DNA from 3 places in the Bacillus sp. AFS017336 genome. Region 1 is predicted to be linked to each of the others. Evidence: riboswitches for the same ligand, from Rfam matches in the RefSeq annotation. Region 1 holds a riboswitch; each other region holds the start of a gene.
What was found. Region 1 has a riboswitch for lysine ahead of lysA (diaminopimelate decarboxylase). Riboswitches for the same ligand answer to the same signal wherever they lie in the genome.

Region 1 (4,297 bases):
CAAGTTAAAAACCAAAAAGATATAAGCTAAAGCTTATATCTTTTTTATATTTTAAGAGAAAATAAAAAACCTCGTACCATACTAAATATAATACGAGGTTAATAAACTATTAGAATTTTCCGTAGCCTAAGAAGTGAGAGCGAACCCAGCTATTACTTAAGCTGATAATGCTGATTCCGCTGCTTCCAGCATGAACCATTTTATTTCCACCAATGTAAATACCCATATGTGAAGGACCATTAATATAAGTATTTTGTAAGAATACTAGGTCACCAGGTTGTGGAGAGCTTACTTTTGTCGCACTACTCCAATATGTTTTTACATTTCCACGAGAGATGCCATATCCATTATGTGAATATACGTACCAGATGAATCCACTGCAATCGAATCCACTTGGAGAAGTTCCACCAAATACATAAGGAACACCTTGATATTTAAGAGCAAAATCTACAATTCCATTACCTGTTGCAACTGATCCACCATCATCTGATGGTCCAGCATTTGATCCAGAATTAGAATCAGATTTTGAATGTGAGCTTGAGTCTGATTTTGAGTCTGAGCTAGAAGAGTTTGAACTAGTGTTAGTCGCTTGACTATTGTCACTATCATCCTCATTATCATCGCTAGATAATGCTGCTAGTTCTAGAGATTGTTGCTCAAGACGTTGAACTCTTTCATCTTCTTTTGCATTTTCTAGTTCTTTAACAGCCAACTTCAAGTTAGCTTCTGCAGTATCTAATGATTTTTGTTTTTCAGCTTGCGCATTAGAAAGATCACTTTGTTGTGCAACTAAATCTTCTTTTGCTGCTACAAGCGTTGCTTTTTTCTCATCAACAAGTTGTTTTTCTTTTTTAACTTCGTCTTGTTCTGATTGTTGTTCTTTAATGATGTTTTCGTCAGCACTAAATAACGTTGAAATTGAATTTAATCTGTTAAAGAAATCTACAATTCCATCAGAGTTAAATAAGACGTCAGTCACAAGATTTACTTTTGGTTGCTTTTGCATAGCAACTAAACGTTGTTCTAATACTTCATTACGTTTTTCAATTCGATCTTGTAAATATGTAATTCTAGCTTTTTTATCATTGATAAGTTTCTCTGTCTCAGTGATTTCTGCTTTTTTTGCATCTATATTGTTCTTAGTTGTTTTAATTTGAGCATCTATCTTCTTTACTTCGCTGCTTAATTTTTTAAATTGTGATTGGAACTTATCTACTTCAGCTTGCTTTGTTTCTACTTTGCTATCAGCTAATACTGAAGCATTTGGCGCTAATGATAATACTATTGTACTTGCAATTGCTAGCACTGCCAGTTTTTTTCTTAACATTTCAGCGTCTCTCCTCTCGCTAATCTACCTAAGTATTTATACCATAGATTCACGAAGAGAGTCGCAATTGTTACAATATTGTAATATAAATGATAAATATGTCTTTATATGTCGATAAATTATCACAATTTATTGAGGAAAACGAAATAAAACACTTCCATTTATAATGAAAGTGTTTTATCAATCTGTTATTTATCTAATAGAAGAGTTTTCAACATAAACTCTGTCGTTTCTCACTAAATCTTCATATGTTTCACGGCGTACTACTTCTCTTGCCATACCATCTTTAACGAAAACTACCGCTGGACGACGGATACGGTTGTAGTTATTAGCCATAGAGTAACCATAAGCACCAGTACATGACATAGCTAATAGATCATTGTTTTCTACAACTGGTAATTTACAATCCCAGATTAGCATGTCGCCACTTTCGCAACATTTGCCTGCAATAGAGACAACTTCTTTATTTTCATCATTTGCTCGATTTGCAAGCATTGCTTCGTATTTTGATCCGTAAAGAGCTGGACGGATATTATCAGTCATTCCTCCGTCAACAGATACATATTTACGAATTGAAGGTAATGTTTTTGTTGAGCCGATCGTATAAAGTGTTGTTCCTGCTTCTCCAACTATACTACGTCCTGGCTCTAACCATAGCTCTGGTAGTTTATAATCTAGCTCTTCACATTGTTGTTTAATAATCGTGGTAATTGTATCAATATGTTTTGCAACAGCTAAAGGCTCATCTTCGGAAGTATAACGAATTCCAAAGCCTCCACCTACATTTAATATTTCAGCTGTAAAACCTAAATCATTTTTAAGGCCGTTTAAAAAGCTCATTAATACATTGATTGCATGAACAAATCCATCTGGCTCAAAAATTTGTGATCCTATATGTGAATGTATTCCTAATAATTTAAGATTACTTGAATTTAATGAAACTTCAACTGCTTCGTTAGCTTGCCCAGACATGATGTCGAATCCAAATTTAGAATCCTCTTGTCCTGTCATAACATATTCATGTGTGTGTGCTTCAACACCTGGAGTAACACGTAATAAAATTGAAACCTCTTCACCACGTTGCTCAGCCAACGCTTGTAGTACTTCTAATTCAAAGAAGTTATCAACAACGAAACAACCGATTTTTGCATTTAATGCTTCTTCGATTTCTTCAATTGTCTTGTTGTTTCCATGAAAATGAATTTTCTCCGCTGGATAGCCTGCTTGCAACGCTGTATAAAGTTCTCCACCAGATACAACGTCTAAACACAATCCTTCTCTTTCAATTAAACGGGCTTGTTCAACACATAGAAATGCTTTACTCGCGTATGCAACTTGATATTTCATTCCTGTATCTTTTAGAGCTTCAAGGAATTCCCTACATTTTGATTCAATTAATGCTTCATCATAAATGTATAGAGGTGTACCGTAATTTTTAGCTAATTCTACAGTATCACAACCTCCAATTTCTAGATGTCCTTCATTATTAATTCGACTATTACCATGTAAATACATTCATATTCTCCCTTCAAATCCAAATGTAAGATCATTCTAAGAAGCTTCCTTCAATGTATTAGTGTATTAAAAAAGACACATGAAGGATATGTTCATGTGCCTATCGCTTTAAAAAAAGGACTTAGCCAATCACATCTCTTCAATAGCTCTTCACAAACACATGTGACAGTACCACATTTATTCAATGTAGTCCCAGAAATAAAATGTGTGGCAATTTATTTCTTCGGCATTGGATCCTTTCTCATTTCGTCATCGAACCCACAGTTCTCTAAAATGATACTTATATACAATGCAACCTCTACGAATAGACTGTTTTTTTTTATATTAGTCTATGTATAACACAGTCTAAAAATAGATGTCAAACCATTTTTTGAAAAATCTTGTCGATTTATATTTCAATTGCACACACAGCTTTTTCTTTTCAAAATAGTATCTGTATTATAGAATATGTTTTATGCGAGCGAAAAGGTGAATTAAAATGAAAAATCATTTCAATAAAAAAAAATTAAATATAAAAAAAACAAACCACTAACAAATTGTTAGTGGTTTTTCTTTTTTGTTGCCTTATCACAAAACTCTTAACTTAAGTAGAAAAAATTGGACAGGGGTGAATAGATTGCGTTCAAGCAAAATAGCGGCACTTTCAATATGCAGTAACACAATCATCGTTTTATTAAAATTAATAGTAGGAATTTTTACTGGTTCTGTAGCAATCATCTCGGAAGCAATCCACTCATTATTGGATTTAGTTGCTTCAGTAATTGCATTTTTCTCTGTAAAAATATCAAACAGACCTCCTGATGAGGATCATCCATATGGGCATGGTAAATTTGAAAATATTTCGGGTACAGTTGAAACAATCTTAATATTCGTAGCAGGTATTTGGATTATCATTGAATCTGTTGAAAAACTTCTACATCCTTCTCCTATTAAGTTACCTATGATCGGTGTAGTCGTCATGTTAATTGGAGCATTAATCAATTGGAGAGTCGGAAAAATTGTTCAAAAAGTAGGAAATGAAACTCATTCTGTAGCCATGCAATCTAACGCTTTGCATTTATTAACAGATGTCTATTCATCACTAGGGGTTGCAGTAAGTTTAGTCTTGGTAAGTCTTACTGGATGGGAATTTCTTGATGCTTTAATTGGTATTGGAATAGCCATTCATATAATGAAGGAATCGATTGAACTTGGACGTAAATCGTTTACTCCATTGCTTGATACTGGCCTTTCTTCTGATGAATTAGAACAAATCGAAAGAGTATTAAATTCATTTAAATCACAATTTATTGAGTACCATGACTTACGCACGAGACGCTCTGGTGCTGAGGAACACATTGACTTCCACCTAGTATTACCATCAGACATGAGCATTGAAGAAGCACATATATTATGTGACAAAATTGAAGAGGAAATAAAAAATGTGCTAGTCGATCCAAAAATATTAATTCACGT
Region 2 (4,297 bases), on a different contig from region 1:
GTATTAAAAAATAGAGTTAGGTCATATTTTACAGGATCTCATGATGGTAAAACGTATCGTTTAGTTCAAGAAATCACTGATTTTGAATATATTGTGACTTCTTCAAATATGGAAGCATTAATTCTTGAAATGAATTTGATTAAGAAATATGATCCCAAATATAACATCATGCTAAAGGATGATAAATCATACCCCTTTATTAAAATTACTGCTGAAAAACATCCGCGTTTATTAATTACGCGTAATGTGAAGAAGGATAAAGGAAAATATTTTGGACCTTTTCCTAATGCTACTGCTGCAAATGAAACGAAAAAATTATTAGATCGTTTATATCCATTGCGAAAATGTACTTCATTACCTGATAAGGTTTGTTTGTATTATCATATTGGTCAATGTCTTGCGCCTTGCGTAAAAGAAGTAACCGATCAACAGAACCAAGAAATAGTAAATGAAATTGTTCGTTTTCTAAATGGTGGTGAAGATCAAATTCGAAAAGAGCTTGAGGCAAAAATGTTAGCAGCATCGGAGCAATTAGATTTCGAGCGAGCGAAAGAATACCGAGATCAAATTGTGTCAATTGAAGCAACGATGGAAAAGCAGAAAATGATGAATAGTGATTTGGTTGATCGAGATGTGTTTGGATATGCAGTGGACAAAGGATGGATGTGTGTTCAAGTTTTCTTTGTTCGAAGTGGAAAATTAATTGAGCGAGATGTGTCTTATTTTCCAATTTTCGATGAGCCAGAGGAAGAGTTCCTTTCATTTATAGGACAATTTTATGAAAAACCTCATAATATAAAGCCGAAAGAATTATTCGTACCGGATAAAGTTGATACTGAAATTTTAAAAGAATTACTGAAAGTTCCTGTTCTACAACCAAAAAGAGGACAAAAAAAGGAATTAGTTGTATTAGCAAATAAAAATGCCAAAATTGGTCTCGGTGAAAAATTTAAATTAATCGAGCGTGACGAAGAAAGAACAGTTAAAGCAATTGAAAAACTAGGTGAAATATTAAATATTGAAACTCCTTATCGAATCGAGGCATTCGATAATTCAAATATTCAAGGTACGAATCCTGTTTCAGCAATGATTGTATTTATAGATGGAAAACCGTCAAAAAAAGATTATCGAAAATATAAAATTAAAACTGTAGTTGGACCAGATGATTATGATTCAATGCGTGAAGTTGTAAGGAGAAGATATTCTAGAGCATTAAAAGAAAATCTACCTTTACCAAACTTAATTATCGTCGATGGAGGTAAAGGACATTTAGCTGCAGTAGAGGATGTACTTCAAAATGAATTAGGTTTATTCGTTCCAACCGCAGGACTTGTTAAGGACGAAAAACACCGAACTTCAGAGTTATTAATTGGGCAGCCACCTCAAATTGTACAATTAGGAAGACAAAGCCAAGAATTCTTTTTACTCCAAAGAATTCAAGACGAGGTGCACAGATTTGCGATTGAATTTTACCGTCAGTTGCATAGTAAATCGATGGTTCAATCTGCATTAGATGGTATTCCAGGTGTCGGTGGTACTAGAAAAAAAGCCTTACTTAAATATTTTGGATCTGTTAAAAAAATAAAAGAAGCAACAATTGATGAATTAATAGCAGCGAAAATACCAAAAAATGTTGCAGAAGGAATCTATCAATTTTTCCATAATGAGTGATATTTAGATTCTTCCAATATTTTTATCTTGACACTATTTTCAAAATAATTTATATTTTAGTTAAAATTAAATGATTTTCTCTCGTAATAGAGGTGCAAAACCTAAGAGTATGCTGTCATAGACGTGTGGCGTTGTAATGGACAGTTGAAAGGATGTTTTGCCGAAACAAAAGGAATCCACAATTCATTTTGTTGGGACTGCATTTAAGAAATGTAGTACTGTCGCATAATAATTATGCGGGGAGCTATTGAAGAGATGTTGATGATTTGTCTATTTTATTTATTGTAAATTAGGCGCGTGAACATTGCTTCACGCGCTTTTTTGTATTCTTTTTTAAGTTAACAAAGTGAGGATGAGAAAAATGGGAATTATTGTTCAGAAATTCGGTGGTACTTCAGTAGGCTCAATTGAACGAATACAGCATGTTGCTGAAACAGTAACCAAATCTTACAAAGAAGGAAACCAAGTCGTTACAGTTGTTTCAGCTATGGGACATCATACTGACGAACTTGTTAGTCTAGCAACACAAATTAGTCCACAAAACAATAAGCGCGAATTAGATATGCTACTTACAACAGGTGAACAAGTTACTATTTCATTACTTGCAATGGCAATCCAAGCTAAAGGGTTTAAAGCCATTTCACTAACAGGTTGGCAAGCAGGTATTCAGACTGAATCTGTACATGGTAATGCTCGAATAGAAACGATTCATACTGAAAAAATTCAACAATTGCTTGATGAAGGTTATATCGTAATCGTAGCCGGTTTCCAAGGCTTAAGTGAAAATAATGAAATTACAACGCTTGGCCGCGGTGGTTCAGATACTACAGCAGTAGCTTTAGCAGCAGCTTTAAACGCAGAACGTTGTGATATTTATACTGATGTATTAGGAGTTTATACGACGGATCCTAGAGTTGAACCAAATGCATCGAAACTAAGCCGTGTCTCGTATGATGAAATGTTAGAACTTGCAGCTTTAGGAGCAGCTGTTTTACATCCAAGAGCAGTTGAATTCGCAAAAAATTATAATTTAGTCATTCAAGTACGATCAAGTCAACATGATGAAATCGGTACATTTATTGGGGAGGAACAAGAAATGGAACAACAATCAGTCGTAAGAGGAATCGCATTCGAGTCTAATGTAACAAGAATGACTTTAAACGGTTTAAATAATCATGTAGATTTATTACCTAAAATCTTTACTTTATTAGCAACTGAAGGTATTGATGTTGATATTATTATTCAAAGTGTAACATCTGATAATTTAGTAAACCTTTCATTTTCAATTAAATCAGAAAATATGTTGGAAGCAATTACAGTCCTAGAATCAAAGAAAGAATTTTTAGGTTATCGTTCATTTGATTTTGAAAGCGAACTTGCTAAAGTCTCAATTGTTGGTAGTGGAATGGTTTCAAATCCAGGTGTAGCTGCGAAAATGTTTAAATTTTTAGCTGACAGTGATATTCCGGTAAAAATGGTTAGTACATCAGAAATCAAAGTGTCAACTGTTGTACCTAAATCAAAATTACAAGAAGCAGTACATGCGCTTCATGAAGGATATGAATTAAATCGTATTAATGAAGAAGTAGCAGTAGAAAATTAAATAGTAAATAAAAACCCTTTTAGGCAAACCAATCTTTCTTTAAAACGGCTAAATAGTGATTTTAACAAAATAATCACTATAATCATTTAAAGCCATAGAGTATTGAGAGGACGCATAAAAGGGTTTTTTTGTAACTAAATCGAATAAATTAAGTAAATATTCTGTAAATTAAGAAAGGGTGTCGAATGGTCGAATTGAATAGTAGGAGGTATTAATAATGATGCATAGTTTAATTTTGTACGGATATGGAGAAATTGTGCTACAGCTAGTGCTATTAATACTCACCATTTTGATTTTTGTTTTTATTTGTTTATTTTTCATTAATTATATTATTAAAGGAGTTAAACGTAAAAACGAAGTAAGTATCGAGGAAGAGATTATGTGCAGGAAAAGTGAGGAAGGCCAGGGAATAGGGAATTCAGAATAAAGGTAGTGTAATAAGGAGTTAAAAGTTTGTAGGGGTAGATGAGGGGGATTTGGTGTTTTTTTGTAAAAAAAGTAACCACAAGGAAAAATGCCTTGTGGTTATTTTTATCTTTTTGTAATTGGATCTTTTAAATCCCATTTTACTTGGAATTTTACTTTGTGGCCTCTTTTACTTTGTTCTTCATATGTTTCAGCAATAACGTCTATTTGCTGTTCAATTTGCATCGCTAGAAATCCTGCTTCTAATTGGTAAGAAACGTTCTTTTTATGCTCATTTCTGTATGTAATTAACTCAGACGATAATGTTAAATGAACTTCTTGCTTCTTTTCTTCTTCAACAGTAAGAGTACCCCATCCTGCTCTTTCAAAGAACTCGATAATTTCTTCAAATGTCGCTAAAGGATATTTTCTGGCAATCATTTTACCCGCCCAATATAAAATATCATTTTGATCTTTTCCTAGTAAATTGTTTAATAGATCATCGCGTATAAGTTCATAGCCAAAACCAGAAATATTTCCCGGAATATTTATATCTTCAATTTCAATGTCGTTCGTCATGGTCGGATAACAACTCCTCTTCCTAAAAAAACATGTTTT
Region 3 (4,297 bases), on a different contig from region 1:
TACAATCAGCACGTCAGATTCGGTTTACGAATATTCAAGAAATAATTGAAATGGAAAGCGTCTTAATCGATTATATTAAAGAAGCAATCGAAGTGGAAAAAGCAGGTTTGCAGGTTGAATTAAAAAAGACTGCAGATTATGAAGTTCCTGAAGAACTTCAACTAAAATTAGATGAAAGCCCTGCCTTTAAAACTGCTTTTGAAGCATTGACTCCAGGGCGTCAAAGAGCTTATATTTATTATTTTTCTCAACCAAAACAATCGAAAACTAGAGCGTCACGTGTAGAAAAGTATATTGATCATATTCTTGACGGAAAAGGTTTAAATGATTAGTATAAAATTAGTAAAAAAAATATATACATGCTAAATAAAGAGTGATTAACACTAGTAATATGAAAAGAAGGAGGGAATCGTATGGGACAAAATAAACATGCAATTCATCTTCACAATATGCATCGTAACCATAATCAACGAGTAGCTGAGTTTCATAAGCAACATGCTATTCAGATTGCAAATGGAGAAAACGGAAATGGTTTATTAGCTAGATGGGAAAGATTCGTTTTTTTCAAATCAAGAGATTTATTTAAACTAATTAAAAACGTGATCAAGTGAACTTTTAAAAAAATGTAAAAACCACAAGGATTTAATTCCTTGTGGTTTTTTTTTATCTTGATTTATTTAAGCTTCACCATGTAAACGATAAGCCATATGATTTGTTGGGCCTACGTATTGATTAATTGGGAATGAGTGACGAATTGCTTCAGTAATGAATTTTTTAGCAGTGTTAATTGCTTCTCTTGGTTCTGCACCTTTAGCAAGCTCTGCACAAATTGCTGCAGAGTATGTACAACCTGCTCCATGTGTGTATGTAGTTTCAATTCTGTCAGATTCTAAATGTTCGATTTTTTCACCATCAAATAATACGTCTATTGCATTTTCATGTTGAATTTTGCTTCCGCCTTTTACTAAAACATATTTTGCACCTAACTCATGGATTTTGCGTGCTGCTTCCTCCATTTGTTCAACTGTACAAATTGGTGCCATTTTAGCTAATTGTGCTGCCTCGAATAAGTTTGGCGTTACAACTGTTGAAAGGGGAACTAAAATTTCTCTTAATGCATCATTTGTTTCTGGATGAAGAGCTTCGTCATTTCCTTTACAAATCATAACTGGGTCTACAACTACGCGATCAATATTATGTTTTTTAATCGTTTTTGCAGCTAACTCAATGATCTCAACTGATCCTAGCATTCCTGTTTTCATCGCTTGAATTCCAACACCAACTACGATTGTTTCTAATTGTGCTGCAATTGTATCTATATCAATTGGGAATACTTGATGATGCCAATGGTTATGAGGATCCATCGCTACTAAAGTTGTAATTGCACTCATTCCATAAACATTACGTTCCTGAAATGTTTTAATATCAGCTTGTAACCCTGCTCCACCACTACTATCTGATCCCGCAAGTGTAAGTGCTTTATAAATTGTCATGTGAAAAATTCCTCCTTTGAAGTACATAGAAATATTATACATAAAGGAAGTAGAATGGTACAAGGTAAGAGCATTAGTCGCTAGACAATATTAGTAAAAAAATTGAAGTCTTACAATAAATTTGAGATTTTTACTAATCTTTTATGGCCTTTAGAACCACGATTCTCTTCATGCTACCCTCAAAATTTGTCGAAAAATCTATTGACAAACTAGATTAGTAGATTGTATATTGAACTTATAAAATTAAATATGATCTTTATCTCGTATGGATAGAGGCGCGGTTTTGATTAGTCATTACTTTGAGGTTTATGGGACCTATGATAAGTAATAAAAGGCGAAACTGCCGAAATAATAAATTTACCATTTAAATTTATTATTGGGCCTATTGCTAAATAAGCGTAGGACTGTCACAAGATTTCTTGTGGAGGGCTATTGAAGAGATGTTGATGTTGTTTGACACATATATATGAGTCTAGAACACGTGAACATTGATTCACGTGTTTTTTTGTTTTTTACTGGATTTTCCAATCTTTACATATTGTTGAAAATCATGAGTAAAATACACATCATACAACACTTTATACCGTCCCATATTCTCGCGTAAAGATAAGATTGCAAGAATCAAGAGGAGGCAACATGATGGGACTAACAAACCCGAAAAATGATCGTACAGAAACGAATACTAACCAAACTTCTTTAAAAAGAGGTCTAAAAGCAAGACATTTAACTATGATTTCAATTGGTGGATCAATTGGGACAGGTTTATTTTTAGCTAGTGGATCTTCAATAAGTGAAGCGGGTCCTGGTGGTGCTATTTTAGCTTACGGATTGATTGGTATAATGGTTTATTTCTTAATGACTAGTTTAGGTGAGATGGCGACTTATTTACCAGTTTCTGGTTCATTTAGTACTTACGGATCTCGCTATGTAGACCCAGCATTTGGTTTTGCAATGGGTTGGAATTATTGGTATAACTGGGCGATTACATTAGCTTTTGAATTATTAGCTTCAGCAATGCTTATGAAATATTGGTTCCCACATACTCCAGCAGTATTATGGAGCGGAATCTTTTTAGTTATTATTTTAGGTTTAAATTTACTTTCAGTTAAAGGTTACGGTGAATCAGAATTTTGGTTTTCATTAATTAAAGTAGTTACTGTAATTGTCTTTTTAATAGTTGGTATTGCAATGATTTTTGGTATTTTAAAAGGGCATGATGCAGGTTTTAAAAACTTTACTGTTGGTGATGCTCCGTTCCATAATGGATTTTTAGGTGTATTATCAATCTTTATCGTTGCAGGATTTTCATTCCAAGGAACTGAATTAATTGGTGTTGCAGCAGGTGAGACAGAAAATCCAGAAAAAAATGTTCCAAAAGCTATTCGTCAAATTTTCTGGCGTATCCTTTTATTTTACGTGTTAGCGATTGTAGTAATTGGCTTATTAATTCCTTATACAGATCCTGACTTAGTGCGAGGCAGTGTTGCTGTTAGTCCATTTACTTTAGTATTTGAAAAATTAGGTGTTGCATTTGCAGCGTCTGTTATGAATACAGTTATTTTAACATCAGTTTTATCTGCAGGTAATAGCGGAACATATGCGTCAACACGTATGTTATATACTTTAGCAGTAGAAGGAAAAGCACCTAAATTCTTAACAAAAGTAAATAAAAATGGTGTTCCTACAAATGCTTTATACGTAACACTTGCAGTTGGTTCATTAGCTCTTTTATCTTCATTTTTTGGTGAAGGTCAAGTTTACAATTGGTTATTAAATTTATCTGGTTTATCAGGTTTTATAGCTTGGTTAGGTATTGCGATTTCTCACTACCGATTCCGTAAAGGGTATGTTGCTCAAGGGAAAGATTTGAAAGAACTACCTTACCGTGCAAAATGGTTCCCTCTAGGTCCAATCTTAGCATTCTTAGCTTGTTTATTTATTGTTTTAGCTCAAAACTATCAAGCATTTACTGGTCATGCAATTAACTGGCAAGGTGTACTTGTTTCATACATTGGAATTCCTGTATTTTTAATTGTTTGGTTAGGTTATAAAGTTAAACATAGAACAAAAGTTGTACCTTATAAAGAAATGGATTTAAGTAGAAAATAAATTACTATGTGATCTAACCCTTTCATCTATGATGGAAGGGTTTTTTAGTAAGATAAGTAAGTATAAATTTTGAGGTGTACCACAGTTCTAAAAACTGTTGTATTTTTTTGGCTGTACTCTAAGCAAAAAAGGACCAGTCTATTTTTTGCTCGTTTTTTTTTATGGGGTTATTGATATTCGCACAAAGCTGTGACATTGTGGGAGAATCAACCAATTAACGCAGAAACCATTGGCATTATGGATGAAATCAATTGATATACTCGAAAGCTAGTTATTTTATGTACGAAATCTTTCCAAATACGCACGAAATTCATTGATTTATGCATAAACCCACGGATTGCAGAGTCCGCCAGCCATCATATCAACAAAAAATCCGATATATCAACAAAAATCAGTACTATATCAACAAAAACAAATGCTTTATCAACAAAGTTCACAGCTTTATCAATAAAGTACACAAAGTGTTCGCCATTACCAAACAACAACTAGATCCAATAGTTTTCAGCTTACAAAAAATGGAAGTATATTTAGTCATTTTAACGATTTTTATGGAAAATTTGGAATTTTTGTTCACAAAAACTAATACCATTAGTATTATAAAACTAAAGGTATTAGTTTTTATTATTAGGAGGGTATAATATGAAGATTACGAAAAATAATCATCTTTATGAGTTGAGCTTTTTACCCAATTTCTT

Region 2: it holds a riboswitch for lysine, as region 1 does, so the genes downstream of both, CN601_RS20880 (aspartate kinase) here and lysA (diaminopimelate decarboxylase) in region 1, are expected to answer to the same signal.
Region 3: it holds a riboswitch for lysine, as region 1 does, so the genes downstream of both, CN601_RS10400 (amino acid permease) here and lysA (diaminopimelate decarboxylase) in region 1, are expected to answer to the same signal.

What each region holds. Positions count from the first base shown of each region.
Region 1 is NZ_NUCO01000031.1:24,863-29,159, reverse strand. Features, by position in the region: gene mscL (large conductance mechanosensitive channel protein MscL) at 1-30, shown strand, start outside; gene CN601_RS18565 (coiled-coil domain-containing protein) at 110-1,327, opposite strand; gene lysA (diaminopimelate decarboxylase) at 1,520-2,842, opposite strand; lysine riboswitch at 2,978-3,151, opposite strand; gene CN601_RS18555 (cation diffusion facilitator family transporter) at 3,459-4,297, shown strand, end outside.
Region 2 is NZ_NUCO01000039.1:6,679-10,975, reverse strand. Features, by position in the region: gene uvrC (excinuclease ABC subunit UvrC) at 1-1,671, shown strand, start outside; lysine riboswitch at 1,751-1,926, shown strand; gene CN601_RS20880 (aspartate kinase) at 2,033-3,274, shown strand; gene CN601_RS20875 (hypothetical protein) at 3,492-3,701, shown strand; gene CN601_RS20870 (YslB family protein) at 3,806-4,258, opposite strand.
Region 3 is NZ_NUCO01000020.1:62,131-66,427, reverse strand. Features, by position in the region: gene CN601_RS10415 (YdeI/OmpD-associated family protein) at 1-332, shown strand, start outside; gene CN601_RS10410 (hypothetical protein) at 414-611, shown strand; gene pdxK (pyridoxine/pyridoxal/pyridoxamine kinase) at 678-1,493, opposite strand; lysine riboswitch at 1,756-1,933, shown strand; gene CN601_RS10400 (amino acid permease) at 2,130-3,602, shown strand; gene CN601_RS10395 (MBL fold metallo-hydrolase) at 4,242-4,297, shown strand, end outside.